Linked DNA regions of Corallococcus sp. EGB. The protein of the gene in region 2 binds, or shares a complex with, the protein of the main gene of each other region. Links are inferred from orthologs where the notes say so. Each region holds a gene or a part of one and is shown on either strand. Other genes may lie near its edges. The genes, in order: accD and accB.

What was found.
Region 1: the proteins of accB (region 2) and accD are in contact, whole or in part, in a solved structure (PDB 8UXZ), measured with the Escherichia coli proteins. The link is inferred for Corallococcus sp. EGB from one-to-one orthologs.

The regions. Positions count from the first base shown.
Region 1 is NZ_CP079946.1:6,265,144-6,274,188, forward strand. What follows is about bases 1-2,912. They hold accD (acetyl-CoA carboxylase, carboxyltransferase subunit beta), read right to left. Parts: upstream 1,927-2,912; coding sequence 1,075-1,926; downstream 1-1,074. Other genes in these bases: KYK13_RS25755 (folylpolyglutamate synthase/dihydrofolate synthase family protein), read right to left, coding at 1-1,055; KYK13_RS25765 (MBL fold metallo-hydrolase), read right to left, coding at 1,999-2,754; KYK13_RS25770 (Crp/Fnr family transcriptional regulator), read right to left, coding at 2,756-2,912. Outside these bases: more of KYK13_RS25770, read right to left, coding at 2,913-3,406; purM (phosphoribosylformylglycinamidine cyclo-ligase), read left to right, coding at 3,559-4,596; purN (phosphoribosylglycinamide formyltransferase), read left to right, coding at 4,593-5,258; KYK13_RS25785 (DUF523 domain-containing protein), read left to right, coding at 5,348-5,779; KYK13_RS25790 (enoyl-CoA hydratase/isomerase family protein), read right to left, coding at 5,780-6,847; KYK13_RS25795 (HAD family phosphatase), read left to right, coding at 6,931-7,620; KYK13_RS25800 (NAD(P)-binding protein), read left to right, coding at 7,716-9,045.
Region 2 is NZ_CP079946.1:7,457,542-7,467,424, forward strand. What follows is about bases 3,589-6,510. They hold accB (acetyl-CoA carboxylase biotin carboxyl carrier protein), read right to left. Parts: upstream 5,381-6,510; coding sequence 4,796-5,380; downstream 3,589-4,795. Other genes in these bases: accC (acetyl-CoA carboxylase biotin carboxylase subunit), read right to left, coding at 3,589-4,722; efp (elongation factor P), read right to left, coding at 5,421-6,002; KYK13_RS30385 (hypothetical protein), read right to left, coding at 6,143-6,505. Outside these bases: KYK13_RS30365 (tetratricopeptide repeat protein), read right to left, coding at 1-3,144; more of accC, read right to left, coding at 3,337-3,588; KYK13_RS30390 (hypothetical protein), read right to left, coding at 6,539-7,195; type IV pilus secretin PilQ, read right to left, coding at 7,231-9,883. UniProt on the Escherichia coli protein: This protein is a component of the acetyl coenzyme A carboxylase complex; first, biotin carboxylase catalyzes the carboxylation of the carrier protein and then the transcarboxylase transfers the carboxyl group to form malonyl-CoA.

The DNA.
Region 1 (9,045 bases), 1.2 Mb from region 2 along the record:
AACAGGGCCCGCATCATGGGCCCCCGGTCCTTGTCCGCCACCACGCCGAACACCAGGTGCAACGGCCGCCCGGCGTAGAGCGTGCGCAGGGCCTCCAGCAGCACCGCCACGCCCGCGGGGTTGTGGGCGCCGTCCACCACCACCGTCGGACCGTGGGCCACCTCCTCCAGCCGCCCCGGCCAGCGCGCGGTGGCCAGGCCTTCACGCGCGGCCTCCGGCGTCACCCCCACGCCCCGTGCCTGGAGGGCCTCCAGGCACGCCAGGGCCACCGCCGCGTTCTGGTGCTGGTACGGCCCCCGCAGCGCGAGCGTGAGCCCGTCGAGCGACCAGTCAGTCCCCCGGTACGAGAGCGTCCCATCGGCCCCGGGGACGATGCGGAAGTCGCGGCCCTCCAGTTGGACGGGCACGGCCAGCTGCTCCGCGCGGCGCAGGAGCGAATCCAGGGCTTCCGGCTCCTGGCGGGACAGGACCACGGGCACGCCGGGCTTGAAGATGCCGGCCTTCTCCCCGGCGATCTCCCGGAGCGTGTGTCCCAGGTACTCCATGTGGTCGAAGGACACGGGGGTGACGCACGTCACGACGGGGCTCGCGGCGGTGGTGGCGTCCAGCCGTCCGCCCAGGCCCGTCTCCAGCACGGCCACGTCCACGCGCTCGCGGGAGAAGTGCCAGAGCGCGACGACCGTGCCGAACTCGAAGTACGTCATCGGCTCCGACAGCGCGGACGGGTAGCGCTCCAGGACCTCCAGGATGCGCTGCCCGAAGACGGCGTCCGGGATGTCCGCGCCCGCCACGCGGATCCGCTCGTTGACGCGCACCAGGTGCGGGGACGTGTAGAGCCCCACGCGGTGGCCGGCGGCCTCCAGCGCGCGCGCCACGAAGGCGCAGGTGCTGCCCTTGCCGTTGGTGCCGGCGACGTGCAGCGCCGGAGAGTCGCGCTCCGGGTGGTCCAACGCGCAGAGCGCGTCCTTGACCCGCTCCAGCCCCAGCTTGATGCCGGAGGGGTTGAGCGCCTGGAGGAAACGGAGGGCCTCCTCGGGAGTGCGCGGCGCGTCCATGGCGTGGAGGCCCGCGGGCCTACCCGAGCATGCCCATGAGCTGGCCCAGCTTCCCGCGCAGGTCCTTGCGGTGGACGATGGCGTCGATCATCCCGTGGTCCAGCAGGAACTCCGAGCGCTGGAAGCCCTCCGGCAGCTTCTGGCGGATGGTCTGCTCGATGACGCGCGGGCCGGCGAAGCCGATGAGGGCCTTGGGCTCCGCGAGGATGATGTCGCCCAGCCAGGAGAAGGACGCGGCCACGCCGCCCGTGGTGGGGTTGAGCATCACGGAGATGTACGGCTTGCCGCTGGTGCGGAAGCGCGCGATGGCCGCGGACGTCTTCGCCATCTGCATCAGGGAGAAGATGCCCTCCTGCATGCGCGCGCCGCCGGAGGCGGAGAACACCACCGCGGGGCACTTGAGCTCGAAGGCGCGCTCGAAGACGCGCGTGACCTTCTCACCCACCACGGAGCCCATGGAGCCGCCCATGAACTCGAAGACGAAGCAGCCCACGGAGACGGGGCGGCCCTCGATGCGGCCCACGCCGGAGATGAACGCGTCGTTCTCCTCCAGGTTCTTGCGCGTGGACTTGATCCGGTCCTTGTACTTCTTGGTGTCCGTGAAGCCGAGCGGGTCCTGGGGCTCCAGCTCCTTGTCGAACTCCTCGAAGGAGTCCGGATCCAGCGTGGCCGCCAGGCGCGCGCGGGCCGTCCAGGCGTGGTGGTGTTCGCAGTGCGGACACACCATCCAGTTCTTCTCCAGCTCCTGACGGTAGATGATCTCGTCGCACTGCTCGCATTTGGCCCAGAGGCCCTGCATGCGGGAGGGCTGGGGCTCGGCGGCTTTCTCTGCGTCGACGGCGATGCGGGGCTTCTTGGAGAACCAGGCCATGAGGCTTGGGGGTTAATCCGACCGTCGCGGGCCGTCAATACCTCCGTACGGCGCGGCGCGGCACGACGGCCCCTAGAACTGGAAGGTCTCGCCCAGCTCCAGGACGTTCACGGGCAGCGCGGCCAGCTCCTTCTTGAGCTGGGGCACGAAGGCGGGCTTCAGGTGGTAGAGCAGCACCTGGGCGCCGTTGCGGTCGAACTTGCGCAGCTCCGAGCCCACGGTGGCGGGCGTCAGGTGGCCGGAGATGTCCGCCAGGGCCTGGAGGCTGTTGGGGAAGCTGGCCTCCAGGAGCAGCGCCTTCAGGTTCTTCGTGGCGTTGAGGGCCTTCCACAGCTTGTCCGTGGGGCCGGTGTCACCGCTCATGGCGAGCGCGGATCTGCCGTCGCTGATGATGAAGGCGCACGACTCCACGGGGTGGCTCACCGGCACGCTCTTCACGGTGTAGGGCCCCACCTGGAAGGTGCTGCCGGCGCGGAAGGTCTTGATGGCGAGGACGGGCTTGTGGCGCGTGGGGATGCGCGTGAAGTCCGGCCACAGCGCGTTGTTGAACATGTTCTCGCGCAGCGCCTTGGCGCACTCGCGGGAGGCATGGATGGTGACGGGCCTGTCCCTGCGGCCGATGACCAGGTCGGCGAGCAGCGGCAGGTCCTTCACGTGGTCGAAGTGGCTGTGGCCGACGAGGATGTCGTCCACCTTGCAGAGCTGATCCAGCGAGAGCGTGCCGGTGAGGGCACCCGCGTCCAGCGCGAGCACGTCGTCCACGAGGAAGCACGTGCTCCTGCACGTGGGAAGCTCGCCGCCGTGGCACCCGAGGACTTGCAGCTTCACGCTAGAGGTCTCCGAACTTCCACTTCATCTCGAGGTAGTTGAGGAAGTCATGCAGCCGGCCCGTGTCATACACGGTGACCCTGTCACCGCTGCGCTCGATGAGGCCCGCGCGCTCCAGGCGCTCCAGCATGCTGCGCACGGCGGGCTCGCCCACGCCGATCTGCCGGGGCATCTCCCGGATGGCGAAGTCCACCTCCACGCCCTCCTCCAGCGGCCGGCCGCGCGTCTGGCAGGCCTGGAGGATCTGGTGCACGACGCGGCTGGCGGGGTCGCCGTGGAGCAGGTTTTCAATCTGGGCGTCCGCCTCGGACAGGCGCTCGGCCAGCTTCTTGATCATCCGGACGGCGATCTCCGCGTTGCCGCGGATCATCGCCTCGAAGGTCTTGGGGTCGATGACGAGCAGCTTCGCGTCGTCATGCACCACGGCGGAGGCGTTCCGGGGCTTGTTGGAGATGATGGCCATCTCGCCGAAGAATTCGCCCGGGCCCAGCACGGCGAGCGTCTTCTCCACGTCGCGCACGCGCTTGGAGATGGCGATCTTCCCGGACTGGATGACGAACATCTCCTTGCCGATCTCTCCCTCGCGGAAGAGCTCGGTGCCCTTGGGGAACTCCTTGCCAAAACGTTGAAAGAGGGTTTCCTCGGCGCCCATCTGGCCCGCGAGTCAATCAGCCCCCATCCCACCGGTCAAATATCCCAGACCGATATCGCGCGGGCGCCCGGGGGCGACAGGCCGCCACAAACCCGACACGTCCCTTCCGAGGCCCGAGACAGGGGCCTTGGGGAGGGGTACAAGGCCGCCCCGTGGGAACGACCTACAAGCAGTCCGGAGTAGACATCGAGGCCGGCGACGCGTTCGTCGAGAAGATCAAGCCCCATGCCGCGCGCACCACGCGCCCCGAGGTGGTCGCCGGGGTGGGTGGATTCGGCGGCCTGTTCGCCCTGCCGCCCGGCAAGTACCAGGCGCCGGTGCTGGTGGCGGGCACGGACGGGGTGGGCACCAAGCTGAAGGTGGCCTTCCTGGCGGGGCGGCACGACACGGTGGGCATCGACCTGGTGGCCATGTCGGTGAACGACATCCTCACCTGTGGCGCGGAGCCGCTGTTCTTCCTGGACTACTTCGCCACGGGGAAGCTGGAGGTGGACGCCGCGGCGGAGGTGGTGAAGGGCATCGCGCTGGGCTGCGAGCAGGCGGGGTGCGCGCTTTTGGGCGGGGAGACGGCGGAGATGCCGGGCTTCTACGCGCGGGGCGAGTACGACGTCGCGGGCTTCTGCGTGGGCGTGGTGGAGCGCTCGGCCATCATCGACGGCAAGGCGGTGAAGCCGGGGGATGCGCTCATCGGCCTGACGTCGTCGGGGCTGCACAGCAACGGCTACTCGCTGGCGCGCAAGGTGCTGCTGGACGACGCGAAGCTGCCCCTGGACATGACGCCGCAGGGGCTGGACCGGCCGCTGGGTGACGCGCTGCTGGAGCCCACGCGCATCTACGTGAAGGACGCGCTCGCGCTGTGCCAGGCCGTGAAGGTGAAGGGCATGGCGCACATCACCGGCAGCGGCATCCCGGGCAACCTGCCCCGGTGCCTGCCGGACGGGACGCGCGCGGTGCTCAGCGAGTCCACGTGGAGGAAGCCGGCCATCTTCGACCTCATCGCGAAGACGGGCGGCGTGGCGCGCGACGAGATGTTCAGCACGTTCAACATGGGCCTGGGCCTCATCGTCGTCGTGGCGAAGGAGGACGTGGCGAAGGCGCTGGAGGTGCTGCGCGCCCGGGGCGTGGAGGCGTCCGAGGTGGGCCGGGTGGAAGCGGGCCAGGGCGAGGCCACGGCGGTCATCGAGCCATGAGCGCGCGGCGGGCGCGGCTGGGGGTGCTCGTCAGCGGCGGCGGGAGCAACCTGCAGGCGTTGCTCGACGCGGCCGGGCAGGCGGACTACCCGGCCGAGGTGGCGTGCGTGGTGTCCAACGTGCCCACGGCGTTCGCGCTGGAGCGCGCCCGGAAGGCCGGCGTGCGCGCGGAGGTGGTGGACCACAAGGGCTTCGGGTCGAAGGCGGACTTCGAGGCGGCGGTGCTCGGCGTGCTGGCGGACGCGGGCGTGGAGTGGGTGTGCCTGGCGGGCTTCATGCGGCTGGTGAGCGCGGACTTCCTGAAGCGCTTCCCGGGGCGCGTGCTGAACATCCACCCTTCCCTGCTGCCCGCGTTCCCGGGTCTGCATGCGCAGAAGCAGGCGCTGGAGCGAGGCGTGAAGGTGGCCGGGTGCACGGTGCACTTCGTGGACGCGGGCACGGACACGGGCCCCATCATCGCGCAAGCGGCGGTGCCGGTTCTGCCGGACGATGACGAGGCGAGCCTGAGCGCGCGCATCCTCGCGGAGGAGCACCGGCTGTATCCGCTGGCCGTGCGGCTGGCGGTGACGGGCGCGGTGGCGCTGGATGGGCCGCGCACGAAGGTGGACGCACGCGTGACAGGCGATGGCACGGCGCTGCGCAGCCCGGGTGCTCCGAAGTGACGAAGGCCGTGGAGCACGCGCCCTCCCGTGGAGACGATGCATCGGCGCGTGAGGCTCGCCGCGAGGCCCTGCGCGCGGCGCCCACGGTGCTGGTCAGCGCGTGTCTGCTGGGCGAGGCATGCCGCTATGACGGGCGCTCACAGCGCTCGGAGCGCGTGCTCGCGGCGCTGGAGGGCAAGGCCGTCATCCCCATCTGCCCGGAGGCCGCCGCGGGCCTGGGCATTCCGCGGCCTCCCGTGGATCTCGCGGGAGGCACGGGCGTGGACGTCTGGGCCGGCCGCGCGCGGGCCCTCACGCGGGAGACGCGCGAGGACCGCACCGCCGCGTTCCAGGCGGGCGCCCAATTGGCCCTGGAAGCCGCGCGGCGCTTCGAGGCCACCGTGGCGCTCTTGAAGGAGAAGAGCCCCTCGTGCGGCAGCCAGCGCGTCTACGAGACGGGCGTGCTGCGTCCGGGTGAAGGCATCACCACCGCGCTCCTGCGCGAAGACGGGCGCACCGTCGTGAGCGACGAGGACCTGTAGTCACCCTCGCGCGGGCAGCTCCAGCTCGTCTCCCGGCCGCGGCGCGAAGCACGACTCCACCTCCGCGTCCGTCACCTCCGCGAGCGTGGCCGGGCTCCAGCGCGGCTTCTGGTCCTTGTCCACCAGCACCGCGCGGATCCCCTCCTGGAAGTCCGCTCGCCGGGTCATCGCCTGGCTCAGCCGGTACTCCATGCGCGCCGTCGCGTCGTAGTCCTGCCCGCGCCCGATGCGCAGCTGCCGCAGCGTCACCCGCAGGCTCATGGGCGACATGCGCAGCAGCGTCGCGCGCGTCTCCTCCGCCCACGCCGTGCCCTCGCGCTCCAGCGCCGCGAAGAGGTCCTCCACGCGGCTCCCCTGGAAGCACCGGTCGATGACCTCCGCCCGCGCCGCGAGCCCCGGCGCACCGGCGTCCTGATGGAAGCCCTGGAGCACGCGCGCCGCCACCTCACGCCCCGGCCTGCTCCAGTCCGCGGCCACCAGCGCCGCCACCACGTCCTCCAGCCGCGAGGACTCCGTGCGGTGCGTCGCGTACCCCAGCCACAGCGCATCCGCCGCGTCACAGCGCGCACCGGTGAGCCCCAGATACGTCCCCGACTCGCCGGGGAAGCGCGGCAGGAACCAGCCTCCGCCCACGTCCGGGAAGATGCCGATGGCCGTCTCCGGCATCGCGAGCACCAGCTTCTCCGTCACCACCCGGAAGGCGCCGTGCATGGACAGCCCCAATCCACCGCCCATGCAGATGCCGTCCACCAGCGCGATGAAGGGCTTCGGGAAGTGGTGGATCCGATGGTTGAGCGCGTACTCAGCGAGGAAGAACTCGCGCGACAGCGACGGATCCGACCGTGCGACCGAACTGGCCACCGCGCGCACGTCTCCTCCCGCGCAGAAGGCCCGCCCTCCCGCGCCGCGGATCACCACCGCCTTCACGGATGGATCCGCCGCCCAGGAGTCCAATCGGGGATGCAGCACCCGGCACATCTCCAGGGAGAGCGCGTTGAGGGCCTTCGGCCGGTTGAGGGTGACCATGCCCACCGCGCCCCGCGTCTCCAGCAGCACGTCCTCGCTCATGCCGTGGGGGATATCAGCCCGGGAGGGGCTCGCAGGGGAGATTCGGGGGTGACATGGCGGCAGAAATCGGTATTGGGAGGAACATGACTTCCGCAGCCGCCCCCCTGCTCGCCGCCGTCTTCGACATGGATGGCACGCTCGTCGACAACATGGACTTCCACAATCGCGCCTGGGTGACCCTCGCCCGGAAGCTGGGGCTGGATGGCCTGACCGCGGAACGTTTCCAGAACGAGTTCGCGGGCAAGAAGAACGAGGAGATCCTCCCGCAGCTGTTGGGCCGCGCCCTCTCCGTCGCGGAGCTGGACGCGCTCGCGGAAGAGAAGGAGTCGCACTACCGCGCCATCTACCGGCCGTACCTGGCGCTGCACCGGGGCGCGGAGGGCTTCCTGCACCGCCTGCGCGACGCGCGCCTTCCCCTGGCCGTGGCCACCGCCGCGCCGCAGGACAACCGCGAGCTGGTGCTGGACGGGCTCGCCGTGCGTCCGCTCTTCACCTGTGTCGTCGGCGCCGAACAGGTGGAGCGCGGCAAGCCCGCGCCGGACATCTTCCTCGCCGCGGCGAAGGCGCTGCAGGTGCCGCCCGAGTCGTGCCTGGCCTTCGAGGACGCCATCAACGGCGTGCTGTCCGCGCGCGCGGCCGGCATGGTCACCGTGGGCATCACCACCACCACGACCGCGGAGGCGCTGAAGAACGCGGGGGCCCACTACACCGCCCCGGACTTCGACTCGCTGCCCCCGGAGCTGCTCGCGCGCCTCTTCGAATCCCGGGCCTGAGGGCACACACGCCCCACCCCGGGTCCAGGCTCCCAGGGGAAGCGGGTCGCCAAAAGGGCGCCAGACGCGGTGACGTTGTGTAGTGTTCGGTGGCCATGTCGACGTCCGCCGCCAAACTCAAGCTCCCCTCGGGCCCGTCCCGGCACGTGTACGACGTCATCGTGTTGGGCAGTCAGGTCGGAGGCGCGCTCGCCGCCGCGCTCCTGGCGAAGCGCAGCCACCGCGTGTTGCTGGTGGAGCACGACGGCATGGGGCCCGGCTACGAGCACGACGGCTTCGTGCTGCCCTACGCCCCGTTCGTCGCGCCGCCCCTCAAGGCCATGCCCGCCGTGGAGGAAGCCCTCACCGAGCTGGGGCTGTCCACCGTCATCGGCCGGGCGCTGCGCCCGCACGCGCCGGAGCTCCAGCTGGTGCTGCCGAAGAACCGGGTGGACCTGTCCGGGGACGCCACCCGCCGCCGCGCGGAGCTGACGCGCGAGTTCGGCGAGGCCGGCGAGGGCATCCAGGGCGCGCTCACCGGCAGCGCCGCGCAGCACGAGGCCACCGACGCCTTCTTCAAGGCCGGGCCCCAGCTGCCGCCCGACGGCTTCTTCGAGGGCTGGAAGCTCAAGGGGCAGATCAAGGAGCACCCGGCCCTGGAGGCCGCGCCCCGGCTCGCGGGGGATGATCCGGCGCTGTCGCTGGTGCGCGGCCTGCTGCCCTTCCTCGTCCACCTGGAGAAGCCTGGCGCGCCCCTGGCGCAGACGCGGGCCCTGTCCCAGGTGCTCACCGCGCCATCCACCTACCCCGGCGGCATGGACGCCCTGCGCGACGTGCTCACCCGCCGGCTGACGGAGCTGGGCGGCGACGTGCTGGGCCGCGACAACCCGGCGGGCTTCATCGTGGAGGAGCTCGCGTTCGAGGGCAGCAAGTTCTCCGGCGTGAAGCTGGTGCGCTCGGACACGCTGTACCGCGCGTCGTGCCTGGTGACGGCCACGGACTCCGGGGCGCTGCGCCGGCTGGTGACGGACAAGAAGCACCACCGCGGCCTGCTGGAGCACCTGGATCAGTCCAACATCAAGTCGCTGCTCTTCAGCGTGAACTGGGTGGTGCCGGAGGCGGCGCTCCCGCGCGGCATGGGCGAGCTGGTGCTCCTGGACACACAGGACCCGGAGCTGGGCCCGCTGCTCGTGCAGCAGCACCCGGCGCGCACCGCCGGGGCCACCGGGCACAAGGACGTGGAGGGCGTGCGCGTGGTGTGCGCGGGCGCCTTCGTCCCGGCCTCCGCTCGCGAAGAAGGAGAGGAGCACCTCCGGGCGCTCGCGAGCCGCATCGAGGAGCACCTGGACCGGCTGATGCCCTTCACGAAGCAGCACCGCGCCCTGCGCTCGGTCCCCTACCTGGACGCCGGGGGGGTGCGTGGCAGCCGGCTCATGCCCCACCCGC
Region 2 (9,883 bases):
ACGAGCCTTCGGCACGCCCGCGGCGGGAACCGGCGTCGCGGGGCCCTTGCCGGCGCGAGGCAGCGGGTCCTCCTCCGGAGCGGTCACCGCCGACAGCCGCGTCACCTGCGACCCCACGTCGCGATACTTCGCGTCCATGGCAGCCACACGCTGGAAGTGGAAGAGCGCCTTGCCCGGCTCGTTGAGCGCGTCGTAGGCGCTCGCCAGCTCGAAGCCCAGCGCCTTGGCCACCTCGCCCGTCGCGAGCACGTTGGACAGGCCTTCCTTGAAGACCGCCACGGACTCCTCCGGCTTGCCGCGCAGGGTGTGCAGCATGCCAATCATCGTCAGGCAGTCCAGCTCGCGCGGAGTGCCCACGCAGCCCTGGCGGGCCACGTCGAACTCGTGGACGGCGTCGTCCAGCAGCCCCATTTCCTTGTAGGCGATGCCCAGGTCGTAGTGCGTGTCCACGTCCTCGGGCTTCACCACCTTGGCCAGGCCCTTCTTGAACTCGGCGAAGACCTCATCCACCGAGTACTGGAAGTCCTCGTCCGCAGGAGGCACCGCCGCCAGCGACTCACCGCCCAGGTCGTCCAGCTCGCCGGCCAGCTGCGCCGCCAGGTCGAACGCGTCGCCACCACCGGCGCCGTCATCGAGCGAAGCCTCCGTCACGGGCTGCACGGAGGGCACGTGCATGGGCTCGGAAGGCGCTTCGTCCGCGGGGGCCGCGCCACCGCCGGCCTCCAGCTCCTCCAGGCGCGCCATCAGCTCGGCGGCGCGCACGTGGCCCGGGAACGCGATGGCCACCGTCTCCAGGATCTCGCGCGCCTCTTCCAGCAGTCCCTGGTCGAGGAAGAAAGACGCCTCGTCGCACTCCTCGGAGGCAGGCTCCTCCTCGGGCTCGGCATCCGGCTCCGGCGCGGCCGCCACGGGCTCCGGCTCCGGCTCCGGTTCGGGCTCAGGCTCGACAGCGACCGCGTCGGCCTGGGGCTCGTCGTAGGAGAGTTCCTCCATCGACGGGAGCACCATGTGCGCGGCGGTCGGCTCGTCGTCATCCTCGTCGCCCAGCGACATGCCGCCCGCGTACGGGGCCGCCTCTTCCTCCACCGGCGCGGCGAAGCTCTCGTCCAGGCCGGCGTCGTCCAGCGCGGACGCATCCAGCGGCGCGAGCCCCACGCGCGTGGGCGCGTCGTCGTCCTCGCCCAGCGCCATGCCGGGCTCCACCAGGGCTTCGTCGCCGCCGTCGTCCAGGGTCGGCAGCTGCAGCGTGTCCGGCGCGGCCTCGTCCAGCAGCGCGCGCGACGGGGACAGCACGCGCGTGGGCTGCGGCTCCTCTTCGTCCCCCAGGGACATGCCGCCCGCGTCGTCCGCGAGCACCATGGGCTCGTCGCCGCCCGCGTACATCAGCGCGTCGTCGTCCTGGGCGACCAGCGGCTCGTCGTCGGAAGCATCCGGACCGCCCAGGCCCGGCTCGTCCGCGAGCACCAGCGAGTCCTCGTCGGACCCCATCACCAGGCCGTCCTGCGACGGCAGGTCATAGACGGTGTTCTCGGCGGAGCTGATGGGCTCGCCCATCACCGCTTCCTCGCCGCTCAACGTGGCCTCAGCGACCTCGTCGTCGACGATCTCGTCCGAGTCCGCCCCGTGGCTCAGCGCCGCCAGCGCCAGCTCGTCACCCGAGGGCTGCGCGAGCGCGTCCTCCGGCGGATCCGCGACGAGGATCTCGTCGTCGTTGGAGTCCACCAGGATGGCGTCCTCCTCCAGCGACTCCACGCCCGGCGTCACCGCCGGCGCGATGATGCCGCCTTCCGCGCGCAGCACGGACAGGAAGGCGGGCACCTCCGCATGCCCCGGATCCTCCTGGAGGATGGTGGCCAGGTACGGCTGGGCGCGCTGCACGTCCGCGCGGCGCGTGCACAGACGCAGCACGTTCAGCAGCTGCTCCGAGGCCTGCGCGGTGTTATTGGCCGCCACGTAGATGTGGTACGCCTTTTCGTGCGCGTCCAGGTTCTCCGGATCCACGGAGAAGACCTTGCGCAGGTGCTCCAGCGCCTTGTCGTGGAGCCCGTACTTCACGTAGACGTCCGTCTCCGTCAGCAGCTTGGACAGCTGCTCGCGGCTCAGGCCCGCGGGCGGAGGCGGCGCAACGACCGCGGGCGCCGGGGCGGGCGCGGGACGGGACGGAGTCGCCACGGGGGCCGGCGCGTTCCAGGCCGGCGCGGCCTCCTCGACAGGGGCGTGCACGGCGACGGGCGCGTGCACCGGCTCCGGCTCGGCCACGGGCCCCCGGCGCGCGAGCAGATCCGGATCCTGCGGATCCAGCAGCTCGATCTGCCCCCACACGCCATCCGCCTCGGCGGTGCGGCCCCGCTCCTGGTGGATCTTCGCGAGCTCCTTGTAGACGGACACCGTCTTGGAGACCTGGCCCAGCCCCTGGAACGCCTGCGCCAGCAGCGTCAGCGTCTCCACGTCCCGGCCATCCGCCTTGAAGCACACCTGGAGCTTGGCGAGCGCGCGCTTCTGGTCACCGCGCTGCAGGTACGAAGCGGCCAGCTCCTTCGCGAGCGGGAGGTTGTCCGGCTCCAGCGCGGAGAGGCGCTCGGCGACGCGCAGCCAGTCATCCGCGCGGGCGTTGCGCTTGAGGTACTCCGCGGCGCGCTTGAACTCCTGCGCCGCTTCCTTCGTCATGCTCTCGCGCGCGTACAGCTCCGCGAGCTTGATCTTCGACGCCACGTTCTCGGGGTCGAGATCCACCATCTTCTTCAGCGTATCGAGGCTGGACTTGGTGTCGCCCGCCTTGTCGTAGTGATTGGCGACGATCTGGAAGTACGCCATCGCCTCCGACATCAACCCCAGCTGCTGGTGCAGCTCCGCCAGCTTGAGGTTCACCTCCAGCAGGTTCGGGTTGAGCTTGAGGACCTGCTTGTAGAGGGCGACGGCCTTCAGGAAGAAGCCGTCCGAGGAGTAGTTCTCCGCGACCTTGGTGAAGAAGTGCGCCGCCTGCGCGTTGTCGCCCTTCTTCTGGTACAGCTCCCCCATCTTCTGGAGGACCCGGATGTCCTTCGGGTCGACCTCCAGGACCTTCTGATACTCCTTGATGGCTTTGTCGTACGCGCCCTTCGCGACCAGCTTCGCGGCGGCTTCGATGATCTTGTTCTTGTCCATCGAGCGTGCGCTTCCGGCAGGCAGAAACCCCGAGGAACTTCGCGGGGTTCAGTCCTTCTCTGGGGGGGAGGTTCGGAGGCTAACGGAATCCTCCGATGCGGGTCAAGAAACAGCCTGCCCTCCCCCAGGGCTGGATCACCCGCCTGGACGCTCGTCCGCCCGGCGGGCTTTCCACGACTTCGCCACGCAGCGCTACGGCGTCTCTTCCACGGCCTTCTTGAGGCGGCGCGACCCCGTCTCGCTCGCCAGCAGGCGCTCCACGAAGCGGGTGTCGTAGTTGCCCTCCTGGAAGGACTCCTCCGCCAGTGCGGCCCGGTGGAACGGGATGTTGGTGCGGATGCCCTCCACGACGTACTCGGAGAGCGCGCGCTGCATGCGGCGGATGGCCGTCTCGCGGTCCTCCGCGTGCACGATGAGCTTCGACAGCAGGCTGTCGTAGTGCGGCAGCACCGTGTAGTTCTCGTAGGCGGCCGAGTCCACGCGCACGCCGTAGCCGCCCGGCACGCTGTAGCCGGTAATCTTGCCCGGCCACGGCGCGAAGGTGACGGGGTCCTCCGCGTTCACGCGGCACTCGATGGCGTGCCCGCGGATCTGGATGTCCTCCTGCTTGAAGCGCAGGGGGTGCCCGTAGGCCATGCGGATCTGCTCACGCACCAGGTCCACGCCCATGACCAGCTCCGTCACGGGGTGCTCCACCTGGATGCGCGTGTTCATCTCCATGAAGTAGAACTCGCCGCGCTCGTCGAGCAGGTACTCGATGGTGCCCACGTTGTTGTAACGGAGCTTCTTCATCGCGGCGACGGACACCTCGCCCATCCGCTGGCGCAGCTCCGGCGTGAGCGCGGGCGACGGGCTCTCCTCGATGAGCTTCTGGTGCCGGCGCTGCACCGAGCACTCACGCTCATTGAGGTGGATGATGTTCCCGTGCTCGTCCGCGACGATCTGGATTTCGATGTGGCGCGGCTTCTCCACGTACCGCTCGATGTAGAGGTCGCCGTTGTTGAAGGACGCCAGGGCCTCCGCCTGCGCGGTGGAGAACGCCTGCGCGAGCACGCCCGGCTCGCGGACGATCTTCATGCCCTTGCCGCCGCCGCCCGCCGCCGCCTTCAGGATGACCGGGAAGCCGATCTCCTTCGCGAACGCCTCCGCCTCGCGGGGGTCCTTCACCGTGCCGGGGCTGCCCGGAAGCAGCGGCATGCCCGCCTCGCGGGCCGCGGCGCGCGCGCGCACCTTGTTGCCCATCAGCCGCAGCATCTCCGGGCGCGGGCCAATGAAGCGGATCTTGCAGTTCTCGCAGACCTCCGCGAACTCGGCGTTCTCCGACAGGAAGCCGTAGCCCGGGTGGATGGCGTCCGCGCGCGTGATTTCCGCCGCGGAGAGCAGCTGCGGCACGTTGAGGTAGCTCTCCTTGGACGGAGGCGGCCCGATGCAGACGGCCTCGTCCGCGAAGCGCACGTGCAGCGCGTTGGCGTCAGCGGTGGAGTGCACCGCCACGGTGGCGATGCCCAGCTCTCGGCATGCGCGGATGACCCGCAGGGCAATCTCCCCGCGGTTGGCGACCAGGACCTTCTTGAACACGGCCGTGCTCCTTCGCGAGGGCCTTGAGGCGCGCCCCGCCCGGAAGGGCCGGACGCGCCTGACAAAGAGAGACTCAGGCCGGCTCGATGCGGAACAGCGCCTGGCCGAACTCCACCGGGCGACCGTTCTCCACGAGGACCTCGGCGATGCGGCCGGGGACCTCGGACTCGATTTCATTCATCAACTTCATCGCTTCCACGATGCAGAGCACCTGGCCCTTGCGCACCACCGTGCCCACGTCCACGAACGGGGGCTGATCCGGCGCGGGGGTCCGGTAGAACGTGCCCACGAACGGGCTGTTCACCAGGTGGCCCGGCTTCTCCGCGGGCTTCTCCGGCGCCGCGGCGACGGGGGCCGCGGACGGGGCGGGGGCGGGACGGGGAGCGGCCGGGGCGGCGTACTCCACCGGGGGCGACACCGTCACCCCGGGGCCGGACGGCGCCGTGTGGTGGACGATGGTCGTCTCCGGCGCGTGACCGCGGCGGATGTAGAGCTTCTCCGGGCCCTTCGTCCACACCAGCCGGGTGACGTCGGAGGCCTCCAGGATTTCGACAATCTGTCGAAGGGCCTCCACGTCCAGCGACGTGGTGCCCGAATCCCGTCCGGCGGCCGCGCCCGAGGACTCGGCCGACCGGGTTGCCTTGCGCTTCGTTGCCATTCAGACCCCTCCCGGGTCGTCAGGTGAAGGAAAGCCGCTGCTAGCCCGCGGTGGACACGCGGGTGAGGTACTTGCCACCGTCACGCGTGTCGATCTTCAGCACGTCGCCCTCGTTGATGAACAGGGGCACGTTGACGGTGAAGCCGGTCTCCAGCGTGGCGGGCTTCAGGGCGCCGGACACGGTGTCGCCGCGCACGCCCGGGTCGCACTTGGTGACCTTGAGGTCCACGGAGTTCGGCACCGTCACGTTGATGGCCTTGCCGTTCCAGAAGAGGATCTCGACGTCCAGATTCTCCTTCAGGAAGTTGGCCGCCTCTCCGAGCGCCTCCTTGCTCAGGTAGGTCTGCTCGTAGTTGCGCTTGTCCATGAAGTAGTAGTCGCCGTCCTGGACGTACAGGTACTGCATGTCCTTGGACTCGATGTCCGGGGTGCCCACCTTGTCACCGGACTTCAGCGTGGGCTCCAGGACGCGGCCATCCAGCAGGCTGCGGATCTTCGTGCGGGTGAAGGAGGAGCCCTTGCCAGGCTTGACGTGCTGGAAGTACTCGATGACGTACGGCTTGTCCTCCCACAAGATCTTCAAACCATTGCGGAATTCGGACGTATCGACAAACCCGGCCATGGGACCGACTCCTCAGACAAACGTTGAGACGAAAGTCCGGGGTGTCTAGCCCATGCCCTGGTTCCTGCAAAGAGGAAAGCGGAGGCACGCTGCGTCGCCGGGCAGGCTCGACAAGCCCCTGCCCGGGCGGACGTGCATGGCTACAACTCCGCCTTCACCTTCGGCGCGGTGACGCGCAGGACATAGCGCCCCTTGCCGAAATTCCCCTCCGCCCGCAGGGCGAGCACCAGGAAGTATTCCGGCGTCAACAGGCGCATGACGGTGAGGACCTTCTCGCTGTTGACGGACACCTCGGAGACGGTGCCCGTCTTCAGCGACTCGGCCGCGTTCTTCAACTGCGTGAGCAGGTTGGCGTACTCCACCCAGGTGCCGGAGACGTCCAGCTCCGTGGCCTCGTCCTTCTGGAACGTCTCCACGGAGATGCCGTCGAAGCCCATCACGCTGCACGCGAGGGCTCCGTCCACCTGGTTCACCACCGCTTCAAGGTGCGTGCGAAAAGACATGGTCCTCCCAGCGCGAAGTGACGGGTGCCGGACTCACTGGCACTTGGGATAGGCGCCTTCCTGCCCGCCGCGCTGGCCACACGGCGCCAGGGCATCGGGAACTTCGCCGGCTGCGCAGGCCGGGATGGTCACGCCCGATTTGTACGCGGTGAACGAGTAGACGACCTCGTTCGTCTCGAACTTCTTGTTGCTCGCGCTGAACTCGCCAGCGAACTGGACGTTGATGCTCACCTCGACGCTCTGACCGAGCGCCACACTGTCCGCGAGCTTCTGGCTGGCCTCCGCCGTCAGCAGGTTGGCCACGAGGATGTTGCCCTCGCTGGAGGGAGACAGGCCCGCGGTGTAGTTCACCGTCCCGGAGGGGAGGTTGATGTTCGGAGACGTCGCGTAGGACAGCCGCAGCGTCTTGACGAACGCGGTGCCGGCTCCTCCCGTGCCATCCCCCGGCTCCAGGGGGGTTTCGCCGATATCGACGGCCGTCTGGGCGTACGTGTTGTTCACCAGGAAGGCCAGCACGTAGGACCGGCCTACCGAGACGTCGAGCGAGCCGCGCGCGATGCCCGGAGCATCGGACTCGACCGTGCAGGTCGCGCTGGGCAGCTTGATGCTGGTGATCTGGACGACGGGCGAACTCTCGGTGCACGAGCAGAGCCCGAGCGCCAGGGCCGCCGCGATGATGATAGGCTTCATTGGAATGGTCTCTCCCAATCAGGGCGTGGCGCCGCTCAGAGGCTCTGCGCGATGGTCTGCCGGTTGAGGATGCGGGGCGTGATGAAGATGAGCAACTCCTGCCGCTCATCCGTCTCGGAGCTGCTCCTGAAGAAGAAGCCGAGCACGGGAATCTTCGACAGGAAGGGCACCGAGTCACGAGACGTGCTACCGCGGCGCACGTAGATGCCGCCGATGACCGTCGTGTCGCCATCCTTCACCAGCACCTGGGTGTTGGCCTCCTTGCGCTGGATGGACGGCTGGCCGTTGGCGCCCGTGTTGGACGGGTCCGGCTGGTTGTTCTGCGCCGCGATGGACATGAGGATGCTGCCGTCCTGGGTGATGTGCGGCGTGACTTCCAGCGACAGGCGCGCTTCCACGAAGGTCGTGTTCACACCGCCGGCCGACGTCTGGCTGAACGGGATGGAGAGACCCTGGCTGATGCGGGCCGTGTTGTTGTCCAGCGTGGTCACCTTGGGCGACGAGATGGTCTTCACCGTGCCCTCCGTCTCCGCCGCAGACAGGCGCAGGTTCAGCTGCACGGCGCCGCCCGCGGAGCCGAAGGCAAAGCCCATGGCGCCACCGAGGCCCTCACCCACCGCCGCCGGCAGGTTCACCGCGAAGTTGGGCTGGGTGGGAACGCCCGGCGCGGTACCGCCGGCGCCGCCCGTCACGCCGATGGCGCTGGGGAAGATGAGGCCCGTGGGATTGCCGGTCGCCGTGGAGAAGCGCGTCTGACCGCCCCACTGCACGCCCAGGGCGCGGCTGAAGGTGGTGCTCGCCTCCACGATGCGGCTCTCGATGAGGACCTGCGGCGTCTGCGTGTCCAGGCTGCGCACCAGGGCGCGCGCCTTCTCCGTGTTGGAGCGGATGTCCTTGATGATGAGCACGTTGGTGCGCGTGTCCACCGTCACCGAGCCGCGGTCGCTGAGCACGTCCTTCACGCGCGCCGACATGTCACCGGCCACCGCGTAGTTCACCGGCACCAGGCTGACCAGCAGGTCCTCCTGCTGCTGCAGCGACTTCTTGCGCTCCTGGCGCAGCCGCGCCTCCTCTTCCAGGGTCTTCAGCGGCGCGATGCGGATGATGTTGCCCACCTGCTCCTGGCCCAGCTGCTTGGTGCGCAGGATGAGGTCCAGCGCCTGGTCCCAGGGCACGTTGCGCAGGCGGATGGTCACGCGGCCCGACACGTCGTCGGCCACCACGATGTTACGCTTGGAGATCTCCGCGATGACGCGCAGCAGGTTCTGGATGTCGATGTCCTTGAACTCGAAGGACACGCGCTTGCCGCGGTAGCGCGCCTGCTGGGGCGCGCCCTCCGCCGCGTAAGCCGGGGCCTCCGCCGTGAAGCCGGCGGTGCGCTGGGTGACGGCCACCTCCTCCGTCTTCACGCCCTGCACGTCCAGCCGCCAGCTCAGGCTGTTGGCGCCCTGGGTGACGTTCTCCTCGATGGCGCCGTCCGCGGCGACCACCAGGCGCACCTTGCGGCCCTCACCCGGCACGCTGAAGGCGCTGATCATCTTCACCGGCGTGTCCAGCGCGCTGGTGTCCAGGCTGCGCTCCAGCTTCTTGGGCAGGCGCGCGTTCTCCAGCGTCAGCACCGCGCTGCGCGGATCCGGCCGGTCCACCTTCCACGCCGTCGCGCCGGACAGCTTCAGCTGCACGCGGCCGCCCGAGGGGCTCTCGTCGAAGGACAGGTCCTTGACCTCCACCACCGCCGGCTGCGGCGCGGCCTGCGCCACGGCGGGCTGCGGCTTCGCCGCGTCCTGGGCCAGCACGGGCTGCGGGCGCAGGGGCTCGGTCTCCGCCACCGCGTCGCGGGGCTGCGCGGGCTTGGGCTTGCGCGCCACCGCGCCACCCAGCACCACCTCCAGGCCGCGCTCGGCGCGGTCCACGCGGTAGGCGGGCATGTCACCCTTGGCCACGAGGACCAGGCGAACCTTGTCCTCGTGCGCGCCCACGCGCACGTCCTTGAGCAGGTTGCCCTTCACCTTGGGCGCCTTCGCGCTCAGGCCCACGCCGTACACGTCCACGGCCAGGCGCGGAGGATCCACCAACTCCAGGACCTCGTAGCGGGAGATCTCGCCGTCGGTGGCGACGCGCAGCGCGTCCCCATCCAGGGAGAGCCGGGTGATGCGCTGGGCCGGGTGGGCCACCTCGCGCTCATCCGCTTCCGTGGCGACCACATTCTCACGGCCCGGGGCCTGGGACGCGGCCGCCTTGGAGGACGTCCCCGCCTCCGGCACCAGCGCGACCATGGCCTCCACCGGCGCGGACGTATCCTTCACCGGCGCGGCGGCGACCGCCTGCGCGGCGGCGGGCTTCGGCGCGGCGTCCGCGGACTTCGCCTCCACCGGAGCCTGCGGAGCCTGGGCGGTCGCGGCGGCGGGGGCCACCGGCGAGCCGTCCACGGAGATGACCACGCGGTTGCCCTCGGCGCGGACGTCGTACTGGGAGGCCTGGTCGAGCGCCACCAGCACGCGGCCCACGCTGGCGCGCGCGTCGGAGAACTGGGCGGCGACCACGCCGGACACCGGACCGGTGCCGTCGTGGTGCCCCTTGATGCCGGTGGCGTCCGCGGACGACAGGTCCACCACCAGCCGCTCCGGCCCGCTGAGCCGGAAGACGGTGAAGGTGGGCGGCCGGTTCCCGGTCACCACGACCTGGGCA